2 regions of the Enterobacter cloacae complex sp. HYC074_NIDB genome follow, and region 2 is predicted to be linked to the other one. Evidence: predicted binding sites of a transcription regulator. Region 2 holds the regulator's gene; the other holds the start of a gene.

Region 1 (15,451 bases), 1.5 Mb from region 2:
CGGTCCCGTTGTGGTGGAGCCCGACACCTGGCTGGTGGCGGTCTGGGGTGGTGAGAAATATATTCCTCGCTGGAAAAACGATCGTGAGATGAACCGTTTTATCGATCTCTGCTTTAAGCACATGAACGATATTGCCGAGCGTTTGAGCGAATACCCGGATCAGTTTGAACCGCTGTTTGGCTATAACGACGTTGACGGTCAGAGCTATACCGTGGTGGAAGAGTGGTGCTATGGCTACATGCGCGGCGTGGCGCTGACGGACTGGTCATCCCTGCCGGAAGCGCTGGAAGCGGACCTGGCGGTGATTGCCCTGCACGGGACGGAAGAGAACAGCGAGAAGCTGGATGCGCTGACCGAAGAGGAGTATATGGCCAGCATCGAGAGCATTCAGCCTGCGGTGCTGCGTTTGTATAACTACTGGGTGGCTAACCCGCAGCAGCCGGAAGCGAAAAAGCCGATCGTGAACGGGTCGAAGGTGGGGCGTAACGACCCGTGCCCGTGCGGGAGTGGGAAGAAGTTTAAAAGCTGCTGCCTGCATTAAATCATTAATTACTGTGGCCTGAATGGGGCACGGGTGTTGAGTCCCCGCTAAAATCGGCGAACCGGAGACCAGATGACAAGGGCTGGACGCCATGGATGGCGGCCAGAGGCGAATCGAGACAGGATGTCGAGTTGAGCCGACCGCAGGCAGATGGTCGGGAGGTGAGCGTAGTGCGAAGCACCGATTTTCCGCGGGGCCGCGGGGATTGATAAGGGGGCCGCCGCGGCCCCCTTATCCCGTTCACATGCTGTGAAAAAATTATATTCTGTTGATCTTAAGGTGAACGGAACAGTACCTCAGGACCTGTATAAATAAGTTATCCCACTTCCGGCAGCATCCCCGCTGCAATCAAAATCTGCACCAGAATAATCGCCACACCGCACCCAAACACCACGAACAGCATTGGCGTACCGCCCGCTACGCGATACCCCTGCTGCGGATGTTGCTGGCGGCTCTTCCACGCCAGCAGGGAAGGCAGCAGCAGGGCCAGTACCGATAACGCCACGCCGGCATACCCCAGCGCCATCACAAACCCGCGCGGGTAAAAGAGCGCGAAGGCCAGCGGCGGCAGGAAGGTCATCGCCCCCGTCTGTAAGCGTCCCGCAACGGTATTGCGCCGCTGGAACAGATCCGCCATATAGTCAAACAGGCCAAGCGCCACGCCGAGGAAGGAGGTTGCCAGCGCCAGGTCTGCAAACAGATGTACCGCCAGCTCCACGTGTGAAGAGGCCACCACGTTACGCAGGGCAACCAGGAATCCATTCAGACCAGAATGCTCTGCCATCAGGCCGATAAAAGTATTGGAATCAATACTGCCCAGCGTTACCAGCTGCCAGAACAGGTAAGCAATCAACGGAATGGCGCTGCCGATAACAAAGACGCGGCGTAGCTTGCGAATATCACCGTTCATATAGCTCACGATGCTCGGTACGCTGCCGTGAAAACCGAAGGAGGTGAAAATAACCGGGATGGCCGAAAGCGCCAGACCTTTCTCCAGCGGGAGGGAGAGCAGGTTAATCTTGTGAACATGCGGTGCCAGCAGCACCAGCATCACAACAAGGAAAAGAATTTTGGCGCTGAACAAAAAACGGTTAAACAGATCGACCAGCGATGTGCCCGCGCAAACCACGCCGCCACCAATCAGCGTAAAGACAATGGCGCCTGTTTCCGGTGAAAGCGACGCACCGAAGCCGTCATTGATACTTGACGCAATCAACTCTCCGGCGCCGCTGATGTAAGCGGCAGTCAGGGCGTACATCAGGAACATCATGCTGAAACCGGTGATCCACTGCCCGTAGCGTCCAAGATAGCGTGCAGCCAGGGAGCCTAAGCCAGTATCGGCAGGGACATGCTGATAAACCTCCAGCAATAATAGCGCGGTGTAACACATCAGGGCCCACAGACCGCCCAGCAGCACTACGGTAACCCCAAACCCGACGCCAGCGGCAGCCAACGGCATGGCCAACATTCCTGCGCCAATTGTCGTTCCGGCGACGATAAAAATACTTCCCAGAGTTCTGTTCTTCACGCTTTCCTCTACAACGCTTCCATACCGCGACTCATTCTGCGGCGCAGAGTAAGGGAAAAGCCCGGTCTCGTCAAATCACCGTTACATAGGGTGTAAAAATTAATTTACAAAAAGAAAAGGGTAACCTGAGCCAGCGCAAAGCGTGCCGTGGAGGGAGCGTTTAGTCTGCTTTTTATTTACGAGAGGTAACCATGTCAATTCACGGACACGACGTGCTGAATATGATGATTGAGTCAGGTGAGAGGTATACTGAGGAGAGTCTGGTTGAGGCGATACATGCCCGCTTTGGCGAAGCGGCGCGTTTCCATACCTGTTCAGCTTCAGAGATGACGGCCGCGGAGCTGGTGGCGTTTCTGGCGGCGCGCGGAAAATTCATTCCGGCAGCAGACGGATTTTCCACTCACGAAAGTAAAATTTGCCGTCATTAAATAAAACGGTGCTGAAAACTCAGCACCGCTTTTCTGTTAATTCTGCGTGTCGAGCGTCGACAGCTCTTTATCAATGAAGTACAGACCTTCCCCGGATTTACCTGCCAGAGATAATTTATCCAGCACGGATTTAAACAGCTTCTCTTCTTCGTGCTGTTCAGCCACATACCACTGAAGAAAATTAAAGGTTGGATAATCCTGGCTGGTCATGGCGGCATGAGCCAGTTCATTAATTTTCTGGGTGATCAGCTGTTCGTGCTCATAGGTGGCGCGGAACAGTTCATCAAGAGAGCCGTATTCGGCAAAAGGGGATGCCACGTTATCAATACGCGGCAGGCTGCCGGTGTCCGTCAGGTAATCAAACAGACGCTGCATGTGCGTCATCTCTTCCTGGGCATGACGACGCAGGAAGGCGGCCGCTCCTTCAAAGCTGTGATAGCTGCACCAGGCGCTCATCTGCTGATAAAGCAGGGAAGAAAAAAGCTCAAGATTCATTTGCGCATTGAGCTTGTCGATCATTTCAGTTTTTAACATGGTGCAGCTCCGGTTTATTAATTCTGGTTCACGATGAGCGACACTATAATTTGTTATTTAATTATTTGCAAAAAGTAAAATAAATATTTCTTTATTAAAAATACGAATGGGAATAAAACGCATTGCCGATATTTATATTTATTAATGAGAATTGTTTTAGTTCTTATTAAATAAACTGCCAGCGTGACTGGCAGTAGCGGTTAATACCACGGATTCTGGCTGGAAGAGGTAACAGCATATCCCTGACATTTATACTGAATGGTCACACTTTCGTTCAGACAGAGTGAACCGCTGATCAGGGTGCAGGTTTTAATTGGCTGCCCGTAGGCTGACGCAGTGGCGTAGCCCATATGTTGACAGGCTTTGGTTGCCGTACCGTTATTAACATACTCATCAGACCAGGCGTTTTGCAGCATGGCCTGGCCATAGTCGAGGCGCACAATTCCGTTTGGGGCATCCGTACTGCTGATTTCTGCCTGACGGTTGATACTGCACCCAGCGAGCAACAGGATCGTTCCGGCTATGATTACACGTTTCATGGTTCACTCTGCGTGACGGGAAATACGCCATTGTAACCAACGCGATATGACGCAATGGCCGGAATAGCCGGAGGATCTGCCCTCTCACTGTGCAACGAGCCGGGCCACCGCGCGAAATTGTGAGCGCATCTTTGTTTTTTAAAACAAGTTTTCACTTAATTTGAAAGTGTGTTTGTTTGATAGTAAGGTTAAGTGGTAAAAGTATCCACAGCGGGATCGCCCGCCATGCATTCAGGAGAGACAAGATGAAAATTGCACTGATGATGGAAAACAGCCAGGCCGCTAAAAATCCCATCATCCTTAATGAGCTGAAAGCCGTTGCTGATGAGAAAGGTTTCCCGGTCTATAACGTCGGTATGAGTGATGAGAACGATCATCATCTCACCTATATTCACCTGGGCATCATGGCGAGCATTCTGCTTAACGCTAAAGCTGTCGATTTTGTTGTCACCGGCTGCGGTACCGGGCAGGGCGCGTTGATGTCCCTGAACATCCATCCGGGTGTGATTTGCGGTTACTGCATCGATCCTGCGGATGCCTTCCTGTTTGCGCAAATCAACAACGGTAACGCGCTTTCTCTGCCTTTTGCGAAGGGCTTCGGCTGGGGGGCAGAACTGAACGTACGCTTTATCTTTGAGAAAGCGTTTACCGGACGCAATGGCGAAGGTTATCCACCAGAGCGTAAAGAGCCGCAGGTGCGTAACGCCGGGATCCTGAACCAGGTGAAAGCGGCGGTGGTGAAAGAAAACTATCTGGATACCCTGCGAGCAATCGATCCTGAGCTGGTTAAAACCGCCGTCTCAGGCCAGCGCTTCCAGCAGTGCTTCTTCGAGAACTGCCAGGACAAAGAGATCGAAGCCTTCGTGCGCGGTATTGTTGGCTGATTCCGTTTTGCCGGGCGATGCGTTGCCTGCCCGGCAGATAGCGTTACTTTTTCGATGAGACCGCGCTGCCTGCATCTTTGGTCAGACGCAGCGTGTCAACCATTCCCACCAGGCAGATTAGTGCGATCGCCACAAATGCCAGCCGGAAGCTCATTCCCGGCATGCCGGCAATCCCCATCGCCTCACTGACTTTTTCCCCGATACGAATACCAATCGCCCCGAGCGTGATCCCAAGCCCCACGGCAAGCTGCGTTGCGGTTGAAAACAGAGTATTGGCATAGCTCATCTGCACCGATGGCACATCCGCAAAAGCCAGCGTACTGATGGCTGTAAACTGAATCGAACGGAAAACGCCGCCCAGATAGAGGATCAGCATGACGAGCCACGCGGGCGTCTGCGGCGTCAGAAACGCGCAGGCCAGCAACGCCAGGACATTCAACGCACCGTTAATCAGCAACAGCCGCTTAAACCCCAGGCTGCGGATAAGCGGCGTCGTCGCCGGTTTAATGGTGAGATTGCCAACGAAAACCGCCAGCACCAGCAGGCCCGAATGGAACGCGTCCATGCCAAAGCCGACCTGGAACATCAGCGGTAACAGGAACGGAACCGCGCTGATGGAGGCGCGAAACAGCGATCCGCCGTACAGGGTGATGCGAAACGTCGGCACCTGCATCGCATCGAGTCTGATCATCGGCCAGGTTGCCCGCTTAAAGTGACGCAGTGCCAGACTTAACGCGACGATACCGACGATAAACAGCGTGGCGGTTAATCCTGTCCGCAGTGGCTCTGCGCCCATCAACTCCATCGCATAAACCAGGCTCACCATGGCAAGGGTGGTGACAACAAAACCCGGTAAATCAAACGGTCGGCGCGTATCTTCATGCAGGTCTGGAATGATGCGCAGTGCCAGCAAAATGGCGATTATCCCCAGCGGCACGTTAATAAAGAAGATCCAGCGCCAGTCGGCATAGCTGGTAATGAACCCACCCAGCGGCGGGCCGATGATCGGCGCGACCAGCGCAGGCCACGTCAGGGTGGCGATTGCCGTGATGAGCTGATGTTTTGGCGTGGTGCGTAGCACGGCCAGGCGACCCACGGGCACCATCAGCGCGCCACCCATGCCCTGAAGGACGCGCATCGCGACGAACTGATCGAGCGTGGTGGACAGGCCGCAAAATACCGAGGCCAGCGTGAAGATTGCCAGCGCGAGGGCAAACACTTTTCGCGCGCCGAAGCGGTCGGCGATCCAGCCGCTGGCGGGGATCAGCACGGCCAGGGTGATCAGGTAGGCGCTGATGCCGATATTCAGATCCACGGCCTGTACACCGAAGCTTTTTGCCATGTCCGGCAGCGCGGTGGCAATCACCGTCCCGTCCAGAAACTCCATAAAGAAAGCACCGGCCACCAGCAGCGCCGCAGGCGATAATCCACGGCTCTCTTTGCCGGATACGTTTTCACTCATTCTCTTCCTGCCCGCTCAAAAAATTTTATAAACATTTACTGGAATTTATAAGCCTGTAACGTGCGGATTTATCATGGCTTTTTTTAACAAACCAGCAGCACTGAGGGTTTAATAACCGTGATGCAGGTCACAAAATGGTTGATTTTTGTGATGGTGGTCATATTATAAGCGTATTGATAATAACACCTGCATAACACGTTACTGGAGCAACATAATGAAACTGCGCAAAATCCTGAAAAGCATGTGGGCAAACTACTGCACAACGTTTAAAGACGTCCCACCGGGTGCGATGTTCTGATAAAAATACCTGCTTCGGCAGGTTTTTTTATGTCTGCGGACGACGAGAGGGAGATGGAAGGGCGTCTGTTTTGCTACTATGGCGGCCTTTGAATAAGGAGAACCCCATGTCACAAAACCTGAGCGCCGATCAGGAACTGGTATCTGACGTCGTCGCCTGTCAGCTGGTTATCAAACAAATCCTTGATGTGATTGACGTTATCGCGCCGGTTGAGGTACGCGAAAAGATGTCGACCCAACTGAAAAATATCGATTTCACCAACCATCCTGCTGCGGCGGACCCGGTTACGCTCCGCGCGATCCAGAAAGCGATTGCGCTGATTGAACTCCGCTTCACACCGCAGGGTGAGTCACACTAAAATAAATCGATGTTTTAAAATTAGAAACCCTTTTCTGCTTTTACGTCGAAGGGCGACAAAGCCTGTCGCCCGCAGAAGGATCAGAAGAACGACTGCACCAGCAGATAGCTCACCACGCAGGCACAGCTGACGCCAATCAGCCCCGGCAGAATAAAGCTGTGGTTGATGATGAATTTACCGATGCGGGTGGTACCGGAGCGATCGAATCCGATACAGGCCAGATCGCTCGGATAGGTCGGCAGCACAAAGTAGCCGTAGGATGCCGGGAAGAAGGCCACCAGCATTTTCGGATCGATACCCAGCATCAACCCCATCGGGGCGACCGCGGTCAAGGCCGCAGCCTGGCTGTTGACCAGTTTTGATACCAGGAACAGCACGATGGCATACGTCCAGGGATGACTCTTCACCACCCCCTCCAGCGCCATTTTTAGCTCGTCGAGATGCGCCTGAAAAAAGGTATCGCTCATCCACGCCACGCCAAACACCGAGAAAATCGCGACCATCCCCGCCTTAAATACCGCCCCGTTTGAAATGGCCGACGCATTCACCTTGCAGGTCATCAGCATGATGGCCCCGGCGATCAGCATCATCATTTGAATGACAAGGTTCATCGACAGGGCCGTCATTTTGCCTTTGATCTCAAACGCCGGACGCAGCTCGGGCAGCGCACCCAGCAGGACCACTACGGCAATTCCGGCGAAGAAGATCCACGTGGACCAGTAGGCCTGTTTCGGGAAACGCTGATCCATCAACGTCTCCGTTCCTCCATAGATAAACTCCCGCTGTTTCGGATCTTTCAGCTTTTCCTGAAATTCAGTATCGTCTGCGAGGTTTTTCCCCCGGCGCAGGCTCCACAGTGCCGCAATGGCGACGCCAGACAGTGAGGCCGGTACGGAAACGGCGAGGATTTCGAGGATCCCCCACGCGTGACCGATGCCGTGCTGCGCACCCAGAATCGAGACCAGCGAAACGACGGCCACGGAAACGGGGGAGGCGGTGATCGCCATCTGAGAGGCCACCGAGGCCACCGCCATCGGCCGTTCCGGGCGAATGCCTTTTTTCAGGGCGATATCCGCGATAATGGGAAACATGGTGTAGACGACGTGACCGGTCCCGCAGAGGAAGGTCAACATCCAGGTGGTAAACGGTGCGAGAAGGGTGATGTGTTGGGGATGTTTACGCAGCAGGCGCTCTGCAAACTGCATCATTACATTAAGGCCACCGGCGGTCTGTAGCGTGGCCGCACAGCCGATGACGGCGAGGATTGTGAGCATCACGTCAACGGGCGGTTTACCGGGTTGCAGACCAAAGACAAAACTTAAAATAAACAGGCCGATACCGCTTATCAGCCCCAGGCCCATCCCGCCGAAGCGGGTGCCTATCAGCAGGCAGAGGATAATGACAATAAACTCAATGGTGATCATGATGCTCCCTCGTCAATGAATGTAATTAAACAAATCATTACACGATGTGTGGTTATTCATTGGGAGCAAGATCTGATTTGTTAAATGTCAGCAAAAGCAGGGAGTTGGTACCCACCCCCTGACGGGAGCGGGTGAAGGGACTTAGTGGTGTTGCACGGTAGCTATGTCGAGAAGATGGCGGTCCGTCTGCTCCAGACAAATCCCCGCACGTTTCGCGTTGCGGATTTCATCTGCGAGCGTCTTTAGCAGCATGCCATCCTGCTGCTGCTCTCTGTCCATATCGCGTAAAAACGTGAGGGTAATGATGTCCCGTTGCGCTTTGGCTTCATCAGCCAGTTTGCTCAGCTTCGCACAGCGTTGCTCATACTCTTCGAGCGTTTTCTGGAACAGTTCTTCCAGAGAAGTGTAATTATCTTCAATCGTTTCAAGCTCTTTGACGGTAGGGTTTGCCCCGACAGCTTTCAAAAAGTTAAAGACACGCATCATGTGCGTGACGTTACTTTGCGCCTGAGTACGAAAGAAGGTGGCAGTGCCGTTGAGGCTTTTTCTGGAACACCACGCGCTCAAATGCAGATGCAGATTTGAAGCATAAAACTCCAGGTTCATCTGGGCATTCAGTTTTTGCATCATCGTTTGGGTAGTCATTCTCATATCCTTATTGACTGTGGGACTTGATGTCCGCTACTTAACCTGACCCGGCAGGTATTGACGATTGAATGGCAGAAATAGATTTCTGCAAGGTAAAAACTCGAAAATTCACTTCCTGTGTTCGATTTAAATAAGCATACGCTTCTCTTCGACTTAAGAAAACTCTTAATTGGGCTGTGTTTACCATAGATTACAAATTTAAATATAGCCCAGAATAGAAAGAAGGTTACGAGATTGGTAATTATATAACATGTTGATTTAAAAGGGTGTAAAATTAATTTTGCTCATTTTTATCGTTTCAGTAAACGTTCTTTGGCGGGAAATTCTGTAAAAGTGATAAATCAGAAATAATATTTGCAAATATATCCTGTCGTATCAAATTTGAGCTAAATCAATTTTCACTCAATATACGGTTCTGTGATCGCGGCGCAAGATTGTGATCTGATAACGCGAGAAAATGAAACGATGTTTTACATTGTTTCATTATTTGAGGTTTATGATGGCTAACGTTGCGGTGCTGCTGGCACCTGGTTTTGAAGAAGCAGAAGCGATTATCACTATTGATATTCTGCGGCGTTTACAGATTGAGGTGGAGACGCTGGCCTGCGCGGAGTCCCGTGCGGTAGTGAGTTACCATAATATCCCCATGGTGGCTGACAGTACGTTAACGGAGCGCATTAATAGGCTGTATGACGCGGTCGTGTTGCCCGGTGGGCCGCAGGGGAGCGTCAATCTTGCTGCTAACCAGGAGGTGATCCGCTTTGTTTCCGCGCATGACGAGCACGGCAAACTTATCTGCCCGATCTGCTCTGCGGCCGCGCGGGTGCTGGGCGGTAACGGGCTACTGAAGGGGCGCCGCTACGTCTGTTCCGGCGATCTGTGGCAGAGCGTTGATGATGGAGTATATGTAGATGCGCCGGTCGTGGAGGATAATAACCTCATCAGCGGCAAGGGGCTGGGGCACGCTTTTGACTTTGCGCTGACGCTCTCTGCTCGTTTGTTGGGTGTCGACGCCCCCGTGCGCGATCATGCTGAACACATCTATTACCGCTGGTAAATTTTCTGCCGGACGCTAAGGCGTCCGGCTTACAGGGATTTCTTAGCTGACCTTATGGATAATCCTGCTTAACTCCTTTCCATTTGTAGGACAATTACGTCCTTTTTTATGTCATTTTTCGCTGAATTTATGTACGCAATTACTGTAATTCTGCGGTGTGATGTCGCTCTCTTATGGATGATTAATTTCCCGCTAAAACTATCTCCAGCAATAACGCTTATAACAAGGTAAGCGCTAATGCCTTGTTTTAAGTCCGATTAAATAAGTTGTTCGCCATTATTCCCTACAGATAAGAATGCTTAAGCTGGAGTTTACCATGCACAAATTTACTAAAGCGCTGGCGGCCATCGGCCTGGCTGCCGTTATGTCACAATCCGCTATCGCTGAAAATTTAAAGCTCGGTTTTCTGGTTAAACAGCCTGAAGAACCGTGGTTCCAGACCGAATGGAAATTTGCTGATAAAGCCGGAAAAGATTTGGGATTTGAGGTAATTAAAATCGCTGTACCTGACGGTGAGAAAACGTTGAACGCCATTGATAGCCTGGCGGCCAGCGGTGCGAAAGGTTTCGTTATCTGTACGCCGGATCCAAAACTGGGGTCAGCGATTGCCGCGAAAGCGCGCGGTTACGACATGAAAGTGATTGCGGTGGACGATCAGTTCGTGAATGCCAAAGGCAAACCGATGGATACCGTTCCGCTGGTAATGATGGCGGCCACTAAAATCGGTGAGCGTCAGGGCCAGGAGCTCTATAAAGAGATGCAAAAACGCGGCTGGGATGTCAAAGAGACCGCCGTGATGGCTATTACCGCAGACGAGCTGGACACCGCCCGTCGTCGTACCACCGGGTCCATGGACGCCCTGAAAGCGGCTGGCTTCCCTGAAAAACAGATCTACAAAGTCCCGACCAAATCCAACGATATTCCGGGCGCCTTTGATGCGGCGAACTCCATGCTCGTCCAGCATCCGGAAGTGAAGCACTGGCTGGTGGTGGGGATGAACGACAACACCGTACTGGGCGGCGTGCGTGCAACGGAAGGCCAGGGTTTTAAAGCACCGGACGTGATCGGGATCGGCATTAACGGTGTTGACGCCGTGAGCGAACTGTCTAAAGCGCAGGCGACCGGCTTCTATGGCTCACTGCTGCCAAGCCCGGATGTCCACGGCTATAAATCCAGCGAAATGCTCTACAACTGGGTGACCAAAGGGGCTGAACCGCCGAAATTCACTGAAGTGACCGATGTGGTGCTGATCACCCGCGATAACTTCAAAGAGGAGCTGGCGAAAAAAGGACTGGGCGGTAAGTAATACGCTGTGATTGCGCCCCTCCCTCACCGTGAGGGGCCAGACGTACACACTACAGGAATCACGGAGTCGTTATGCAACAGTCTGATCCGTATCTCTCTTTCCGCGGCATCGGTAAAACGTTCCCCGGTGTAAACGCGCTGACCGATATCAGCTTCGACTGCTATGCCGGCCAGGTTCACGCCCTGATGGGGGAGAATGGCGCGGGAAAATCCACGCTGCTAAAAATTCTCAGCGGCAACTACACGCCCACCACCGGCACGCTGGCTATTCGCGGCGAAGAGGTGGCCTTTGCCGACACCACGGCAGCGTTAAATGCGGGCGTCGCCATCATCTATCAGGAGCTGCATCTCATTCCTGAAATGACCGTGGCGGAGAACATCTATCTGGGCCAGCTTCCGCATAAAAGCGGCGTGGTCAACCGCTCGCTGCTCAATTATGAAGCGGGCTTGCAGCTCAAGCACCTTGGGCTGGATGTCGATCCGCAAACGCCCCTTAAGTATCTCTCCATCGGCCAGTGGCAGATGGTGGAAATTGCCAAAGCGCTGGCGCGTAACGCCAAAATTATCGCCTTCGATGAGCCAACCAGCTCGCTCTCGGCGCGTGAAATAGAAAATCTCTTTCGCGTGATCCGCGAGCTGCGCAAAGAGGGCCGCATCATTCTGTACGTTTCTCACCGTATGGAAGAGATTTTTGCCTTAAGCGATGCCATCACCGTGTTTAAAGATGGACGCTACGTGCGCACCTTCACCGATATGCAGCAGGTTAATCACGATCAGCTGGTGCAGGCGATGGTCGGACGCGATCTGGGTGACATTTACCACTGGAAACCGCGCGAGTATGGCCCGGAGCGTCTGCGTCTGGATAACGTCAAAGCCCCAGGCGTGCGCACGCCCATTTCACTCTCGGTGCGCAGCGGCGAAATCGTCGGGCTGTTTGGCCTTGTGGGGGCAGGGCGCAGCGAGCTGATGAAAGGGCTGTTTGGCGGGACGCGCATAACCCAGGGCCAGGTTTTCGTCGACGGGAAAAAGGTCGATATTCAGAAGCCTGCGCAGGCGATTAACGCGGGGATTATGCTCTGCCCGGAGGATCGAAAGGCGGAGGGCATTATTCCGGTGCACTCGGTGCGCGACAACATCAACATCTCTGCCCGGCGCAAGTTTATCCGCGCGGGATGTCTGATTAACGACGGCTGGGAGGCGAGCAACGCGGATCACCATATCCGTTCGCTGAACATTAAAACCCCCGGCGCTGAACAGCTGATCATGAACCTGTCCGGCGGTAACCAGCAAAAAGCCATTCTGGGGCGCTGGCTATCGGAAGATATGAAGGTCATTTTGCTGGATGAACCAACGCGCGGTATTGACGTGGGGGCGAAACACGAAATCTATAACGTCATCTATGAACTGGCAAAACGTGGTGTGGCGGTCCTGTTCGCCTCCAGCGATCTGCCCGAGGTGCTGGGCGTCGCCGACCGCATTGTAGTGATGCGTGAAGGCGAAATTGCCGGTGAATTGCTGCATGAACAGGCGAATGAACAACAGGCGTTGAGTCTCGCCATGCCTAAAGTTAGCCAGGCTGTCGCCTGAGTAAGGAGTCAATGATGTCCTCTGTTACTACATCCGGAGCGCCGAAGTCGGCTTTCAGTTTTGGCCGCATCTGGGACCAGTACGGCATGCTGGTGGTCTTTGCTGCCCTCTTCGTCGCCTGCGCGATTTTTGTGCCGAACTTCGCCACGTTCATCAATATGAAGGGGCTGGGGCTGGCTATCTCCATGTCCGGCATGGTGGCCTGCGGAATGCTGTTCTGCCTGGCCTCCGGTGATTTTGACCTGTCGGTCGCCTCGGTGATTGCCTGTGCAGGCGTCACCACTGCCGTGGTGATCAACATGACCGAAAGCCTGTGGATCGGCGTGCTGGCCGGGCTGCTGCTCGGCGTGTTGAGCGGCCTGGTGAACGGGTTTGTCATTGCGCGCCTGAAGATTAACGCCCTGATTACGACGCTGGCGACCATGCAAATCGTGCGCGGTCTGGCCTATATCATCTCCGACGGCAAAGCGGTCGGGATCGAAGACGAGCGTTTCTTCACTCTGGGCTATGCCAACTGGCTGGGGCTGCCTGCGCCAATCTGGCTGACGGTAGGCTGTTTGATCCTGTTCGGTTTCCTGCTCAACCGCACCACCTTTGGCCGAAATACCCTGGCGATTGGCGGCAATGAAGAGGCGGCGCGTCTGGCGGGTGTCCCGGTCGTACGGACCAAGATCATTATCTTCGTGCTTTCCGGGCTGGTATCGGCGGCGGCGGGGATTATTCTGGCGTCGCGCATGACCAGCGGCCAGCCTATGACCTCCATTGGTTATGAGCTGATAGTCATCTCAGCCTGCGTTTTGGGGGGCGTTTCCCTCAAGGGCGGCATCGGAAAAATCTCATATGTGGTGGCGGGGATCTTGATTCTGGGGACCGTAGAGAACGCCATGAACCTGCTCAATATTTCTCCGTTCTCTCAGTACGTCGTACGCGGCCTGATCCTGCTGGCAGCGGTGATCTTCGACCGTTACAAGCAAAAAGCGAAGCGTACCGTCTGATTTATTTTTAGCCACTAACCTGCTCAACTATTAACCATAGTTGACCCCCTGACCGGCCCGCCAGTTTTGTTGACGGGCCGGTTGCTAAATGGCGAGCACCGTCACACTGTCTATACTTACATGGCTGTTTTGTTCACTGTAAGGAGGATTAGGGTGGCTGACTTGTTAACCGCACCGCCTGTACTGCCCGGAAAATTTGCTTTCTTTTTTGACCTCGACGGGACGCTCGCCGGGATTGAACCGCATCCGGATGACGTTGTTGTACCGGACACGGTGTTAGAGAATTTGCAGCAGCTCTCCCGACAGAACGAGGGGGCACTGGCATTGATTTCAGGGCGCTCAATGGCCGAGCTGGACGTGCTCGCCAGTCCTTATCACTTTCCGCTGGCCGGTGTGCACGGAGCGGAGCGCCGCGATATCCATGATCAACTGCATATAGTTTCACTCCCCGACACGCTGATTCAGGCGCTGCATGCGCAACTCTCTTCGGCTCTGGAAATGCTTCCCGGTACGGAACTGGAAGCCAAAGGCATGGCTTTTGCGCTGCACTACCGTCAGGCGCCCCATCATGAGGCGGCGATATTTTCGATAGCAAGAAGCGTGGCCGAAGCCCATCCGGAGCTGGCGTTACAGCCGGGTAAATGTGTGGTCGAGATTAAACCGGCAGGAATTAACAAAGGCGCTGCCATTGCAGCGTTTATGGCGGAAGCGCCGTTCAAAGGGCGTACGCCAGTCTTTTTTGGGGATGACCTGACCGACGAGGCCGGGTTCAGGGTGGTAAACCAGGCCCAGGGCATGTCTGTCAAGGTTGGATCTGGTGAAACCATTGCCGGATGGCGGCTGGATAATGTCGCCAGCGTCTGGCAGTGGATATCTGACGTCGCTAACCAGCAACAACAACAAATAGCGCAAAACAACGGGAGAAATCATTATGGGTCGCTTAGTCGTCGTCTCTAATCGCATCGCACCGCCGGATGATAAAAAAGCCAGTGCCGGTGGCCTGGCGGTCGGGGTATTAGGTGCCCTCAAAGCCGCGGGTGGTCTCTGGTTTGGCTGGAGCGGGGAAATCAGTAACGAAGAGAAACCGCTAAAAAAGGTGTCACGGGGCAATATCACGTGGGCCTCCTTCGCCCTTAGCGAGAAGGACTATGATGAATATTATTCCGAGTTCTCAAACGCCGTGCTGTGGCCAGCGTTTCACTATCGTCTGGATCTGGTGAAATTCCAGCGTGAATCCTATGAAGGCTACATGCGCGTCAACGCGCTGCTGGCAGATAAACTACTGCCGCTGATCGAAGAAGACGATATCTTATGGATCCACGATTATCATCTGCTGCCCTTCGCCAGGGAGTTGCGGAAACGGGGTGTGAATAACCGAATCGGTTTCTTCCTGCATATTCCGTTCCCGACCCCGGAGATCTTTACGGCGCTGCCGCAGCACGAGGAGATCCTGGAGGCGCTGTCAGATTACGACCTGCTCGGTTTCCAGACGGAAAATGACAGGCTGGCCTTCCTCGACAGCGTGTCGGGCAAAACCCGGCTGGTCACTCACGGCGGTAAATCTCATACCGCGTGGGGACGAAATTTCCATACCGAAGTCTACCCGATCGGTATTGAGCCAGACGAAATTGCCGAGCAGGCCTCCGGTCCGCTGCCGCCGAAGCTTGCCCAGCTCAAGGACGAACTCAAGCACGTTAAGAATATCTTTTCGGTTGAACGACTGGATTATTCCAAAGGGTTGCCGGAGCGATTCCTCGCCTATGAAACCCTGCTGGATAAATTCCCGCAGCATCATGGCAAGATCCGCTACACCCAGATAGCGCCGACCTCGCGCGGTGAGGTTCAGGCCTACCAGGATATTCG
Region 2 (15,451 bases):
ATGTACCAAACTTCACTGCGTGTTCTGCGTTGCCCACCACCGGTTTCAGCACGTAGTACTGCGCGGTCAGTTGAGCGACGTTAATCAAATCGCGTTGTTGCGCAGGTTGTCCTGCACGGCTGTGATTTGCCATTGCCTGGTCCTTCTGATGCAAGGGTTAAATTGTACCGCAAACCTTTTCGATCAATTCCGCCGGGAACTGCATGGACTGCATGATATGTTCGATCATGCTGCACTTGCGGCCCGTATTGGTATTAGTGATCACCCAGTATGGCGTACCGGGAACGTGTTTGGGTTTGGTTTGGTTGCCATTTTGCAGCAAGGTCTGCTCGTCGCCTGCGAAATAAACGCGCGTGCGACCGTGCAGCGACTCTGTCGCTTCTGCAAATGCGTTGTTATCCAGTGAGTAAAGTGTAGACAGCACCAGCATAAAGCGGTTAACGGCCTTTTTCTGCTCGGCATATTCATCGGACAGCAGCAGCTCGCGCATCGCGCGCACTTTGTCCTTTGCCGGCATGACGGCAGGTTTTACTTGTGCAACAACGCTCGGCTGAGACACGACATCTTTAGTGACAGGAGTGGGCTGTGAGGCGGCGGAAATTTTAAGCATGCGCCGTAAAATGTCGGACGCGCTCTCCCCAATATGCCGCGTCTGGCTGGCAATATACTGATAGAGTTCGTCATCAACTTCGATTGTTTTCATCTTAATCCAGTGCGATATCTTATCTGAATACAAGTCGTTGAGATTATAAGGTCAAATCCCAACAGCGGATAGCGTCAAACCAGGTTGGCGGCAAAAGTCAGATTAAACTGGATCCTTGCCCCCGGGCGGCAGAATGGTCAACATGATACCCTAACCTGACAAACCTAAAAAAAGAACTTTGCCATGAAATTGAATACCCGAGCGCAAACTGCACAATCGCCGAACAATAATTCTCCCATCGTACTGGTTCACGGCCTGTTTGGTAGCCTGGATAATCTGGGTGTGCTGGCGCGCGATTTAGTGACCGATCACGAGATCCTCCAGGTTGATATGCGCAATCACGGTCTTTCAGGGCGCTCGGAGGAGATGACGTACGCAGCCATGGCGCAGGATCTGCGGGACACCCTCGATGCGAATAATATTCAGAAAGCGACGCTTATCGGGCATTCAATGGGCGGTAAAGCGGTGATGGCGCTCACTGCGCTGGCACCTGAGCGAATTTCCGGGCTGGTGGTCATCGACGTTGCGCCCGTCAATTACGACGTTCGCCGTCACGATGAGATTTTTGCCGCCATCAATGCGGTCACCGAAGCGGGTGTCGCAACCCGCCAACAGGCGGCTGCCGTTATGCGCGAGCATCTTGATGAAGAAGGCGTGGTCCAGTTCCTGCTGAAATCGTTTGTTGACGGGCAATGGCGCTTTAACGTCCCGGTGCTGTGGGATCAGTATTCGCATATTGTGGGCTGGGAAGCCGTCCCCGCCTGGCCGCACCCTACCCTTTTTATTCGCGGCGGCAACTCCCCTTACGTCACTGACGCGTACCGTGACGCGCTGCTGGCGCAATTCCCGCAGGCTCGCGCTCACGTCATTGCGGGTGCCGGGCACTGGGTACACGCGGAAAAACCGGATGCCGTCCTGCGCGCCATTCGCCGCTATCTTACTGATACAGCGAATTGATTAAAAAGCCAGCGACCGGAAGACGACGGGCTTCCAGTCGTTGGCGTGTGGATTTGGGTGATGTATGATGGCGCGCTTATCGCCCGGGCATTAGCAGGGCGGCGTGTTTCCCCCGAAGTCTCAGAATCATGGCCAAAGAACAAACGGACCGTACGACACTAGATCTGTTCGCGAATGAGCGTCGACCGGGACGACCGAAAACGAATCCGCTTTCGCGCGATGAACAGCTGCGTATCAATAAACGCAACCAGCTTAAACGCGATAAAAATCGTGGGCTTAAGCGTGTCGAACTGAAGCTGAATGCCGATGCCGTCGATGCGCTTAACGAATTAGCTGACGCGCGCAACATCAGCCGCAGCGAATTGATCGAAGAGATGCTGATCGCCCAGCTTGAGACGTTACGCGGCAAGGCGTGAGTCAGAAAATCCCCAATATTACCTTTTTCATGTAGCACAGAGTGCAGTCCTGCGTGATAGCTGTTTCCGCAGGGTTGCCTGTTCTGCTATTATTGCCCTTATCCGTGGACAATTTGCGCCACCATACCATTAAGTTTCAAGAGGTTATTTTACTCATGGCAATCATCGGCATTTTCTTTGGCAGTGATACTGGCAACACTGAAAATATCGCAAAAAACATTCAAAAACAGCTCGGTAAAGACGTTGCTGATGTGCATGACATCGCCAAGAGCAGCAAAGAAGATCTCGAGGGCTATGACATCCTGCTGCTGGGCATCCCCACATGGTACTACGGTGAAGCACAGTGTGACTGGGACGATTTCTTCCCGACGCTGGAAGAAGTAGACTTCAACGGCAAGCTGGTTGCCCTGTTTGGCTGTGGCGATCAGGAAGACTATGCTGAGTATTTCTGTGATGCGCTGGGCACTATTCGCGACATCATTGAGCCACGCGGTGCGGCGATCGTCGGTCACTGGCCAACGGCGGGTTACCATTTCGAAGCTTCCAAAGGTCTGGCAGATGACGATCACTTCGTTGGCTTGGCCATTGATGAAGACCGTCAGCCAGAGCTGACCGCTGAGCGTGTAGAAAAATGGGTTAAGCAGGTTCGTGAAGAGCTGAACCTGGACGATATCCTTAACGCCTGATATCCCTGCGGCGCAACTCCGGTTGCGCCCGTTTTCCAGGTAAAACCGATTAAATTAATTGCTACAAACTTTTAACTTTTTCGCCCAGACCTGTACAATATCCCCCTGGTAAAAAGTGGGTGCCATCGAACAAGTTTGTTGGTGATACCACGTTTTTATAAGCATACTTTGCTTGAGACTTGCAGTTTTCATTTAGCCATGGCAGTTCTATAATGAGACGCATTATCCCAAGTGCATTTTCTGTCACTTCTTCTTTTGAAGTGAATCGTTTAGCAACAGGACAGATTCCGCATGACTGACAACAATACCGCATTAAAGAAAGCTGGCCTGAAAGTAACGCTTCCTCGGTTAAAAATCCTTGAAGTGCTTCAGGGGCCAGACAATCACCATGTCAGTGCGGAAGACCTTTATAAGCGTCTTATCGATATGGGTGAAGAGATTGGGCTGGCAACCGTCTATCGTGTGCTGAACCAGTTTGATGACGCGGGCATTGTTACTCGTCATAATTTCGAAGGCGGTAAATCCGTGTTCGAGCTGACTCAGCAGCACCACCACGATCACCTGATCTGCCTCGACTGTGGCAAGGTCATTGAATTTAGCGATGATTCCATTGAATCGCGCCAGCGTGAAATCGCCGCCCGTCATGGCATCCGCCTGACCAACCACAGCCTGTACCTGTACGGTCACTGTGCTGAAGGTGATTGCCGCGAAAATGAACATGCGCACGACGCAAAATAAGTGAGTGTTCATACTCTGAGCCAGCCGTGAGGTTGGCTTTTTTTTGCCTGAAAAGCCCGGTGACGCTGCGCCACCGGGCGTAAAGCAACTTATTTATTGTTATTGCGTATCTCGTTCCAGATCTTATCGCAACGCTTCGCCACTTCCTGATCGTTACTGGTTTTACGCGCCTGAATACAGGCCTGGTAATCCATTACGCGAACGTTTTCCTGCGTGGCGAATTGCTCATGGGTTTTGTCTTTTTTCAGCACGTTCAGCACGCTTTGACAGGCCTCAATCTTCTCAGGTGAACCCTGTGCGGTATTGATGCACGCGCTGTAGGCCTCTTTCAGACGGGAGTCCTCTTTCGGCGCCTGATCCTGCGCGCATGCCACCAGCCCGAAGGTCAGCAACGCAACGATTACCCTTTTATTCATCATGTTCAGTCTCCATAACGGCGGGACACCGCCCGCCGCAGCATTCATCAGAAGATGGTAAATGGCGCAATGACCATGAATTTCACGTCACGTTCATCCTGGAAGATGTTGCCGTAGCCGCCCGCGTAGCTCGGGATATCGGAGTGGTTGTCATACTGGGTGAAGTGCAGTTTGAACATCGTGCCTTTCGCACGGCCCTCCTGAAGGGTGTAAATCGCATCCAGGCTGTATGAAGACTCTTTCAGACGGTAGTTTGGATCGTAGTACGCGTCTGGCGTAGCCATATCCGCTGGCTTCGCATCCCAGGCGTACGCGTAGGACGCGCCCACTGCCCAGCCGGGCAGGTTCCAGTTTTTCAGGTCATACATTGCCCCGAAGAAGACCGCCTTTTCGCCGTCGGCGTTAAAGTCAGAGCGGTTATCCCACCAGATATCCAGACGACCGTTAGAGGAGGCGTAGGTTGGGGTCATACGTTGCAGGAAGTAGCCCTGCTGCCCTTCTGCCTTGACCCATGTTCCCTCCAGACGCAAATCAACCTGACCTACCTTGTAGCCGAAGGTCAGCGCCTGTAACCACGCGGTGCCGTCATAGATATCATTTACGCTGCCATCACTGACCTTGTCGCGCGTACCGTAGAACTGATAGCTGGTGCTCAGCGGGCTACCCGCGATATCAAATTTGTAGCTGGCTTTAGCAAAGTACTGATCGATATAGCCTTCAGCCTGACCAAATGCAGCTTCCAGCACCAGATCGTTTTTAAAGTCGTACTTCGCTCCCAGCGAGTGGAGATAATCAACTTTGGTTTTTTTATCGTTCTGATAGAACTTGTCCATCTCAATGTGCCACGGCGCTTTGTACTCGTTGGTCCACATATAGGAGAAGCTCAACGCCCCCGCATCGCCGTAGTCAAAATTAGCACCGGCTTCCGCCCCCTGATAGGTGCCTGGCATAAAGCTCCAGTGCGGCGCTAACAACGTCTGGCCGGTTGGCTGGATATAACCACCCCGCGCCCAGACCGGGCCATATTTGAATTTTGCAGCCGCTTTATACAGGCTGATACCGCTTTTATCGCCGGACCAGTCTTCGTCGTAGGCTTTATTACTGGAGGAGAACGCAATTTCGTTCGGATGGCCGCTGTCGCCATTTTCGGCCATTTCAATTGCGGTGAATGCGGCAATATCGATCCCGAACATATCGGCGGCATATCCCGACTGGAAATCCAGGTTGGCGTTCCATGTCGAGTGAGAAAGGTTGGTTTTGTATTTATCTTCAGTGACGTCTTTACGGTCACGCTCACGCTGCCAGTAATAAATACCGCCCGTGAGGGTGGAATCTTCAATGAAACCTGCTGCTTTTGCCTCTGGCGCAATCACCAGGCCCGACATTGCTGTCACACTGGCAATAGCTAGCGCCAGCGCACTACGTTTGCCACTAAACGTACGCATAGATTATTCCTCTTTGACGAATTAAAACGCCCTAAACGGCGAAAAACAGAAAAGACCAAATGGTCAGGGGTAGTCAGAAATACCCTCGAATTAACTACCGTCTTTAGGTTATTTTTCGCGACGCGAATTATCAATGGTTTTAATCAGGCAAAAGTCAGGATTATGACGAAGAGCACATATTTCGTAGTGCTTTGTAACATTTACCGGAAAGCGAGTACTGGCGGGGGAATGCGCTAATTTTCAGTAAGTAACATTGATATTGTGAATATATTTTTCAGTGTTTCTGTTTTTGGAAAACAACAAACTTTTTTTAAATAAAATAAGTAGCACCACATTGACCTGGAATGTTGGGTTTAAATGATTATCCCGATGCTTAACGACATGATCGTTAAATAAAAAAACGCCGCATTACGCGGCGTTTGTTTCTCATTGACCAGAGCAGCGTTATTATTCGCCGATCTTAGTCCAGGTATCACGCAGACCGACGGTACGGTTAAATACCGGTTTTTCTGCCGTGCTGTAACGGCTGTCCAGGCAGAAGTAACCCTCACGTTCAAACTGGAACGCTTTACCGGCTTCAGCGGCTTTCAGAGACGGCTCGGCATACCCCTGCTTGATAATCAGAGACTCAGGGTTAATGACCGCCAGGAAGTCCTCCGCAGCGCCTGGATTAGGCACACTGAACAGACGATCGTAGAGACGGATCTCAACCGGCAGCGCATGCTGCGCGCTCACCCAGTGGATTACACCTTTTACTTTACGGCCATCCGCCGGATCTTTACTCAGCGTCTCTGCGTCATACGTACAGAAGATGGTCGTGATGTTACCTTCCGCATCTTTCTCTACGCGCTCGGCTTTGATTACATAGGCGTTACGCAGACGTACTTCTTTGCCCAGCACCAGACGCTTGTACTGCTTGTTCGCTTCTTCGCGGAAGTCGGCACGATCGATCCAGATTTCACCGCTAAACGGCACGTCGCGGGTGCCCATTTCCGGTTTGTTCGGATGGTTAGGCATCGAGACCTGTTCGCTTCCGCCCTGCGGATAGTTTTCGATAACCAGTTTCACTGGATCGATCACTGCCATCGCGCGCGGCGCGTTTTCGTTCAGGTCTTCACGAATGCAGGATTCCAGAGACGCCATTTCGATGGTGTTGTCCTGCTTGGTGACGCCAATACGTTTGCAGAACTCACGAATGGACGCCGAGGTGTAGCCACGACGACGCAGGCCAGAGATGGTCGGCATACGCGGGTCGTCCCAGCCTTCAACGTGCTTGTCGGTGACCAGCAGGTTCAGCTTACGCTTGGACATCACGGTGTATTCCAGGTTCAGACGAGAGAACTCGTACTGACGCGGATGCACAGGAATGGTGATGTTATCCAGCACCCAGTCGTACAGACGACGGTTGTCCTGGAATTCCAGCGTGCACAGAGAGTGCGTAATGCCTTCCAGCGCATCGCTGATGCAGTGGGTGAAGTCGTACATCGGGTAGATGCACCACTTGTTACCGGTCTGGTGGTGTTCAGCGAACTTAATGCGGTACAGCACCGGATCGCGCATCACGATGAACGGAGACGCCATATCGATTTTGGCACGCAGACACGCTTTACCTTCTTCGAAGCCACCGGCACGCATTTTTTCAAACAGCGCCAGGTTCTCTTCCACGCTACGATCGCGGAACGGGCTGTTTTTGCCAGGCTGAGTCAGCGTACCGCGGTATTCACGGATTTCGTCAGCAGACAATTCGTCGACGTATGCCAGACCTTTGTTAATCAGTTCAACCGCATAGGCATACAGCTGATCGAAATAGTCTGAGGAGTAGCAGATATCGCCAGACCAGTTGAAGCCCAGCCATTGCACGTCGTTTTTAATCGACTCAACGTATTCGATGTCTTCTTTTACTGGGTTGGTGTCATCAAAACGCAGGTTGCACTGTCCCTGGTAATCTTGCGCAATACCAAAGTTCAGGCAGATCGATTTGGCGTGACCAATGTGCAGGTAGCCATTTGGCTCCGGCGGGAAACGCGTGTGGACTGTGGTGTGCTTACCACTGGCCAGATCTTCATCGATGATCTGGCGAATAAAGTTACTCGGGCGGGCTTCTGCCTCACTCATCGTGGATTCCTCAAAGCGTAAACAACGTATAACGGCATATGATCTTATAAGCCGGACGTAGTGACAACCCTTAAAACGTCCCGGAAGAAAATAATGGGGGCAATTGCTGCAAAAAAAAGCGGCGGAGGATATCCCCCGCCGCTAAAGGCATAACTCTACTCAGGAGCGATTACTTGCCTTTAATCTCATATAGTGGCGTCTGGCCTGCAACTACCTGCCCCTGCGCCTGGATCACCAGACCGCTGAAGTCGTCGATGTTGCTGCACACTACCGGGCTGATCATGGAGCGCGCGTTGGCATTCAGGAAGTCCAGATCCATTTCCAGAATCGGCTGGCCTGCCGCCACTTCTGCGCCCTCTTCCACCAGGCGAGTAAAGCCCTGACCGTTCAGCGCAACGGTATCGATACCCATATGGACTACGATCTCCGCGCCTTTTTCCGTTTCCAGGCAGAACGCGTGGTTGGTGTTGAAGATTTTCACGATAGTACCGGCAGCCGGAGAGACCACGGTTTTGTCCGTTGGTTTTACCGCCACGCCGTCACCGACCGCTTTGCTGGCGAACGCTTCGTCAGGCACCTGTTCAAGCGCAACAACGTCACCTGTCACCGGAGAAACCAGCGCAGCGATGGTCACCGCGTTTGGCACAGCCTGCGGTTTTGCAACCGGCGCGTCAGCCACCGGTGCGTTATCCGTTGAGGCGGCAGCGACCGGCCCACGGGCAACCACTTTTTTCATTTCATCGCCGATAGATTCGGCCTTCGCACCCACGATAACCTGGATGGTTTGTTTGTTCAGTTTCACCACACCAGACGCACCCAGGCGTTTGCACATTGCATCGCTCACGCGCGCGGAGTCGCCTACGGTCAGACGCAGACGGGTAATACAGGCATCGATCGCTTTCAGGTTGTCGGTGCCACCCACAGCGGCAATGTAGCTGGTTGCCAGCTGGGTTAAACCCTCTTCGGTATTGCTGTTGGCTTCACTGGTCACAACATCATCTTTCGTATCTTCGCGACCAGGCGTCTTCAGGTTAAACATACGAATAACCGCGCTGAACAGAACGAAGTAGATAACGAAGAAGATCAGGCCCATCACCATCAGGATCCAGACGTTGCTGCTTGCCGCCGGCAGGTTGTACATCAACACATAGTCGATGGCGCCTGCGGAGAAGGAGAAGCCAGCATGGATACCCAGAAGGGTGGCGACGAACAGGCTGATACCGGTCAGGATCGCGTGCATCAGATACAGCAGCGGAGCCAGGAACATGAACAGGAATTCCAGTGGCTCGGTCACGCCGGTCAGGAAGGCGGTGATCGCAACGGACAGCAGCATCCCGCCAATCATTGGGCGACGCGCTTTCGGCGCAGCCAGGTACATTGCCAGCGCCGCGCCAGGCAGACCAAACATCATGATTGGGAAGAAGCCAGACATGAACATGCCCGCGGTGCCGTCGCCTGCGTAGAAGCGGTTGATATCACCGTGGAATACCGCGCCGGCCGCGTTGGTGAACTCACCAATCTGGAACCAGGCGATGGTGTTCAGTACCTGATGCAGACCGGTTGGGATCAGCAGACGGTTAATGAAACCGAAGATGCCCGCACCCATTGCGCCCGCAGACACGATCCACTCGCCACCCGCATGGATAGCATGCTGCACCGGTGGCCAAACGTAGCCAAAGATGGCGGCGAGGATCAGACAGAAAAAGCCCGTCGCAATCGGCACAAAACGTTTACCGCCGAAGAAGCTCAGGAAGTCAGGAAGTTTGATACCTGCCCAACGGTTGTACACGGCACCACCCACCAGGCCAGTAATGATACCTGCCAGCACACCCATGTTGATTTCAGGATTGATGGTTACCATCGCTTTCGTGAGGATGAAGTAACCGACAGCCCCTGCCAGTGCCGCGGCACCCGCGCTGTCTTTTGACCAGCTTGACGCCACACCGATGGCGAAAATCAGCGCCAGGTTGTCAAAAATTGCGCCGCCTGCCTGGGCAATAAACGGCACGTTAAGAAGATCGGGTTGCCCGAATCGCAGCAGCAATGCTGCAACCGGTAGCACGGCGATAGGGAGCTGCAAAGCCCTACCGAGGCGCTGGAAAAAACCTAAAATATTCATCCTATTCCCCCTACGAGACCCTTTGTTAAGACTCGCGCATAAACTATGTTTTTATTGTGTCACGAACGATAGATACAGTTGATGATTCACTGGCAGTGTGAGTGTGTGAAAAATTAATTCGTATCGCAAATTAAACACCTATTTTTTGTGATTATTGTCACCAAATATCGTATTAAACCCTCCCTGTCACTGGCTAACGACGAAAACTTATTTTATCATTCAAAAAATCAAGACGGATTGATCCGGCCTGAAAGGTTCCAGGTTACGCTTAGTTCAGGTTGCACTAATCATCCGCCCACTTTTACTTAAACTTTAGAGGTGAATAATGAGACTGATTCCCCTGGCAACAGCTGAACAAGTCGGAAAATGGGCTGCTCGTCATATCGTTAACCGCATCAACGCGTTCAAACCAACAGCCGATCGTCCTTTCGTTCTCGGTCTTCCAACCGGCGGCACGCCCCTGACCGCTTATAAAGCTCTGGTTGAAATGCACAAAGCGGGCCAGGTTAGCTTTAAACACGTTGTGACCTTCAACATGGACGAATATGTCGGCCTGCCAAAGGAACATCCGGAAAGTTACCACAGCTTTATGCACCGTAATTTCTTCGATCACGTTGATATTCCGGCTGAAAACATTAACCTGCTGAATGGAAACGCGCCTGATATTGACGCAGAATGCCGTCAGTATGAAGAAAAAATCCGTTCCTACGGTAAAATCCACCTGTTTATGGGCGGCGTAGGCAACGATGGTCATATCGCGTTCAACGAACCGGCATCTTCACTGGCTTCCCGTACCCGTATTAAAACGCTGACCCATGATACGCGCGTGGCTAACTCCCGCTTCTTTGACGGCGACGTCAATCAGGTGCCTAAATACGCGCTGACCGTGGGCGTGGGCACGCTGCTGGATGCCGAAGAAGTGATGATTCTGGTGCTGGGCGCGGTGAAAGCGCAAGCGCTTCAGGCTGCCGTTGAAGGCAACGTGAACCATATGTGGACGATCAGCTGCTTACAGCTGCATCCAAAAGCGGTTGTCGTGTGTGACGAACCGTCCACCATGGAGCTGAAAGTGAAAACGCTGAAATACTTCAACGAGCTGGAAGCTGAGAACATCAAAGGTCTGTAATTGAATAACCGCCTCTTTTATCCGGGGCGGTCGCTTTTTTTAACCGGGGGTCGATATGTACGCTTTAACCCACGGTCGGATTTATACCGGCCATGAAATTCTGGATGACCATGCGATTGTAATCGCCAATGGCCTGATTGAACGTGTTTGCCCGCTGGCGGAACTGCCGCCGGAGATCGAACAGCGTTCACTCAATGGAGCTGTAATCTCCCCCGGTTTCATCGACGTACAGCTTAACGGCTGCGGCGGTGTCCAGTTTAACGATACCGCAGAAGCGGTGACGGTTGAAACGCTGGAAATTATGCAGAAAGCCAACGAGAAATCGGGCTGCACCAGCTATCTGCCAACGCTGATCACCAGCAGCGATGACCTGATGAAACAGGGTATCCGCGTCATGCGCGAATACCTGGCAAAACATCCGAATCAGGCGCTGGGCCTGCACCTGGAAGGGCCCTGGCTGAATATGGTCAAGAAAGGCACCCATAACCCAAACTACGTGCGCAAACCGGATGCCGAGCTGGTGGATTACATGTGCGCCAATGCCGATGTGATCACCAAAGTGACGCTGGCCCCGGAAATGACCGGCACGGACGTTATCAGCAAACTGGCCGCCGCCGGGATTGTGGTATCTGCGGGCCATTCGAACGCGACGCTGAAAGAGGCGAAGGCCGGTTTCCGCGCAGGCATTACATTTGCCACACACCTTTATAACGCGATGCCCTATATTACTGGCCGCGAACCGGGACTGGTTGGCGCAATTCTGGATGAACCAGACGTCTACTGCGGCATTATCGCCGACGGCTTGCATGTCGATTACACCAACATCCGCAACGCCAAACGCCTGAAAGGCGACAAGCTCTGCCTGGTGACGGATGCTACCGCTCCGGCAGGAGCGAATATTGACCAGTTCATTTTTGCTGGTAAAACAATATACTACCGGAATGGACTGTGTGTGGATGAGAACGGCACGCTGAGCGGTTCTTCTCTGACGATGATCGAAGGGGTACGTAACCTCGTTGAACATTGCGGCATCGCACTTGAGGAAGTGCTGCGCATGGCCACGCTTTATCCGGCGCGCGCCATTGGCGTCGATAAACAGCTCGGTGGTATTGCGCCAAGTATGGTTGCAAACCTGACGGCGTTCACACACGATTATAAAATTATTAAGACCATCGTTAATGGTAACGAGGTCGTCACTGAGTAAGTAAAAGTATGACACCAGGCGGACAAGCTCAAATCGGTAATGTCGATCTCGTTAAACAACTTAACAGCGCGGCAGTTTATCGCCTGATTGACCAGCACGGGCCAATCTCACGCATTCAGATAGCCGAACAAAGCCAGCTTGCTCCCGCCAGCGTGACAAAAATTACACGTCAGCTTATTGAGCGCGGCCTGATCAAAGAAGTCGATCAGCAGGCCTCCACCGGGGGCCGCCGCGCGATTTCCATCGTCACGGAAACCCGCAATTTTCAGGCCATTGGCGTTCGCTTAGGACGTCATGACACCACGCTTACGCTCTACGACCTGAGCAGCAAGGCCATTGCCGAAGAGCATTACCCCCTTCCTGAGCGCACGCAGGAGACGCTTGAACATGCGTTACTGAATACCATTGCGCAGTTTATCGAAAGCTGTCAGCGCAAGATCCGTGAACTCATCGCCATCTCGGTGATTTTGCCCGGCCTGGTTGACCCGGAAAGCGGCGTTATTCGCTACATGCCGCATATTAAGGTAGAGAACTGGGGGCTGGTTGAGGCGCTGGAAAAGCGCTTCAAGCTGACCTGCTTTGTTGGTCACGATATTCGCTCGCTGGCGCTGGCGGAGCACTACTTTGGAGCGAGCCAGGACTGCGAAGACTCTATTCTGGTGCGCGTTCACCGTGGTACAGGTGCGGGCATCATCTCGAATGGCCGCATTTTTATTGGTCGTAACGGTAACGTAGGCGAGATTGGTCATATCCAGGTGGAACCGCTTGGCGAGCGCTGCCACTGCGGTAATTTTGGCTGTCTTGAAACCGTTACCGCCAACGCCGCCATTGAACATCGCGTTCGCCATCTGCTGGAGCAGGGTTACCAGAGCCGCGTCACGCTGGACGATTGTAAGATCGGCACCATCTGCAAAGCGGCAAACAAAGGCGATGCGCTGGCCTGCGAAGTGATCGAACAGGTAGGACGCCACCTGGGTAAGACCATCGCCATTGCCATCAACCTGTTTAATCCGCAAAAGGTGGTGATTGCCGGCGAGATCGTTGAAGCCGAAAAAGTGTTACTGCCCGCCATTGAAGGCTGCATCAATACCCAGGCGCTGAAGGCATTTCGCCAGAATTTGCCGGTGGTGCGATCTACGCTCGATCACCGCTCGGCAATTGGCGCATTCGCCCTGGTAAAACGTGCCATGCTGAACGGGATCCTGCTGCAACATTTGCTGGAATCCTGATCGGATCTTATAGTAACGCCTTCTTTTTTTGATGTCGGATTGTCCATGACCATTAAGAATGTAATTTGTGATATCGACGGCGTGCTGATGCACGACAACGTTGCCGTGCCGGGTGCTGCGGAGTTTCTTCACCGCATCATCGATAAAGGAATGCCACTGGTTCTTCTCACGAACTACCCTTCACAGACTGGTCAGGATCTGGCAAACCGCTTTGCTACTGCGGGCGTCAACGTCCCGGACAGCGTGTTCTATACCTCTGCGATGGCGACCGCGGATTTCCTGAAGCGTCAGGAAGGCAAAAAAGCCTATGTGGTTGGTGAAGGTGCGCTGATCCACGAGCTGTATAAAGCGGGCTTCACCATCACCGACGTGAACCCGGACTTTGTCATCGTGGGCGAAACGCGCTCCTTTAACTGGGAGATGATGCATAAGGCAGCCTACTTTGTCGCCAACGGTGCGCGTTTTATCGCCACCAACCCGGACACGCACGGTCGCGGTTTTTATCCCGCCTGCGGTGCGCTGTGTGCCGGTATCGAAAAAATCTCGGGCCGTAAGCCGTTTGTTGTCGGTAAACCGAGCCCGTGGATTATCCGCGCCGCACTGAATACGATGCAGGCACACTCAGAAGAAACCGTCATTGTGGGCGACAACCTGCGTACCGATATTCTTGCTGGCTTCCAGGCGGGGCTTGAAACCATCCTGGTGCTTTCTGGCGTTTCACAGCTTGATGACATTGATACGATGCCGTTCCGGCCAAGCTGGATTTACCCCTCTGTCGACGAAATCGACGTTATTTGATTCAGAACCACGCCTCAGGGCGTGGTTTTTCATTTCTGCTGTCTTAAAACATCACTTCATCTAACGAAATCAGCTCTTCATTGAGAAATCATCAATAGAATCGCTTAAGGCATACACTTTTTTTAAGATTCGGCAATTGCCATTGCACTTTTTACGTTTTCATCGGTAAAACGCTTGCGCCCCCTCCCCTTTTTGCGGCATTTTCATAAGCAAGCAACATCACAACGCAACAGGGTTAACGGAGAAGGTTATGTGTTCTATTTTTGGCGTACTGGATATTAAAACTGACGCGGGCGAACTGCGTAAAAAAGCACTCGAATTGTCCCGCCTGATGCGCCATCGCGGTCCGGACTGGTCAGGCGTTTACGCCAGCGATAAAGCGATTCTGGCTCACGAACGTCTCTCCATTGTTGATGTCAACGCTGGCGCACAGCCGCTGTATAACGAGAAAAAAACGCACGCGCTGGCTGTTAACGGTGAAATTTACAACCATCAGGCGCTGCGCGCTGAGTACGGCGATCGCTACGCGTTTCAGACCGGCTCAGACTGCGAAGTGATCCTGGCGCTGTATCAGGAGAAAGGCCCGGAGTTCCTCGACGACCTGCAAGGTATGTTCGCCTTCGCCCTGTACGACAGCGAAAAAGACGCTTACCTGATTGGCCGCGACCATATTGGTATTATCCCGCTGTACATGGGACACGATGAACACGGTAACTTCTACGTTGCCTCAGAGATGAAAGCCCTGGTACCGGTATGCCGCACCATCAAAGAGTTCCCGGCAGGTAGCTACCTGTGGAGCCAGGACGGCGAGATCCGCCCGTACTACCAGCGCGACTGGTTTGATTATGAAGCGGTGAAAGACAACGTGACGGACAAAGCGGAACTGCGTCAGGCGCTGGAAGAGTCAGTGAAAAGCCACCTGATGTCAGATGTCCCCTACGGTGTACTGCTCTCCGGCGGTCTGGACTCCTCCGTGATCTCCGCGATCACCAAGAAATTCGCCGCACGTCGCGTGGAAGATCAGGAGCGCTCTGAAGCCTGGTGGCCACAACTGCACTCCTTTGCCGTGGGTCTGGAAGGGGCACCTGACCTGAAAGCCGCCCAGGAAGTGGCGAACCATCTTGGCACGGTGCACCATGAAATTCACTTCACCGTACAGGAAGGTCTGGATGCGATCCGCGATGTGATCTATCACATTGAAACCTATGATGTGACCACCATTCGCGCCTCCACGCCGATGTATTTGATGTCGCGGAAGATCAAAGCGATGGGCATCAAGATGGTGCTCTCCGGCGAGGGTTCTGACGAAGTGTTTGGCGGTTACCTCTATTTCCACAAAGCACCGAACGCCAAAGAGCTGCATGAAGAAACGGTGCGTAAGCTACAGGCGCTGCACATGTTTGACTGCGCGCGCGCCAACAAAGCGATGTCAGCCTGGGGTGTAGAAGCCCGCGTGCCGTTCCTCGATAAGAAATTCCTCGATGTGGCGATGCGCATCA

What was found. The regulator Fur, encoded in region 2, represses iron uptake genes when iron is present. The targets are predictions, from matches to a motif close to ATAATAATGAGAACNACTATCAA.
Region 1: the regulator Fur is predicted to act here: its motif matches at 3,176-3,198, upstream of ftnA (non-heme ferritin).

The regions. Positions count from the first base shown of each region.
Region 1 is NZ_CP114214.1:2,902,900-2,918,350, reverse strand. Features, by position in the region: gene O1724_RS14220 (YecA/YgfB family protein) at 1-541, shown strand, start outside; gene tyrP (tyrosine transporter TyrP) at 858-2,069, opposite strand; gene O1724_RS14210 (YecH family metal-binding protein) at 2,261-2,497, shown strand; gene ftnA (non-heme ferritin) at 2,534-3,031, opposite strand; gene yecR (YecR family lipoprotein) at 3,232-3,570, opposite strand; gene O1724_RS14195 (RpiB/LacA/LacB family sugar-phosphate isomerase) at 3,816-4,454, shown strand; gene O1724_RS14190 (MFS transporter) at 4,498-5,916, opposite strand; gene azuC (stress response protein AzuC) at 6,131-6,214, shown strand; gene O1724_RS14180 (DUF2766 family protein) at 6,321-6,572, shown strand; gene O1724_RS14175 (anaerobic C4-dicarboxylate transporter) at 6,653-7,996, opposite strand; gene O1724_RS14170 (non-heme ferritin-like protein) at 8,138-8,641, opposite strand; gene O1724_RS14165 (DJ-1/PfpI family protein) at 9,144-9,701, shown strand; gene araF (arabinose ABC transporter substrate-binding protein AraF) at 10,018-11,007, shown strand; gene araG (L-arabinose ABC transporter ATP-binding protein AraG) at 11,079-12,593, shown strand; gene araH (arabinose ABC transporter permease AraH) at 12,608-13,588, shown strand; gene otsB (trehalose-phosphatase) at 13,742-14,545, shown strand; gene otsA (alpha,alpha-trehalose-phosphate synthase) at 14,520-15,451, shown strand, end outside.
Region 2 is NZ_CP114214.1:1,402,302-1,417,752, reverse strand. Features, by position in the region: gene pgm (phosphoglucomutase (alpha-D-glucose-1,6-bisphosphate-dependent)) at 1-133, opposite strand, end outside; gene seqA (replication initiation negative regulator SeqA) at 158-703, opposite strand; gene ybfF (esterase) at 887-1,660, shown strand; gene ybfE (LexA regulated protein) at 1,789-2,076, shown strand; gene fldA (flavodoxin FldA) at 2,232-2,762, shown strand; gene fur (ferric iron uptake transcriptional regulator) at 3,054-3,500, shown strand; gene chiQ (ChiQ/YbfN family lipoprotein) at 3,590-3,916, opposite strand; gene chiP (chitoporin ChiP) at 3,964-5,361, opposite strand; gene glnS (glutamine--tRNA ligase) at 5,809-7,476, opposite strand; gene nagE (PTS N-acetyl glucosamine transporter subunit IIABC) at 7,646-9,595, opposite strand; gene nagB (glucosamine-6-phosphate deaminase) at 9,921-10,721, shown strand; gene nagA (N-acetylglucosamine-6-phosphate deacetylase) at 10,777-11,925, shown strand; gene nagC (DNA-binding transcriptional regulator NagC) at 11,934-13,154, shown strand; gene nagD (ribonucleotide monophosphatase NagD) at 13,200-13,952, shown strand; gene asnB (asparagine synthase B) at 14,203-15,451, shown strand, end outside.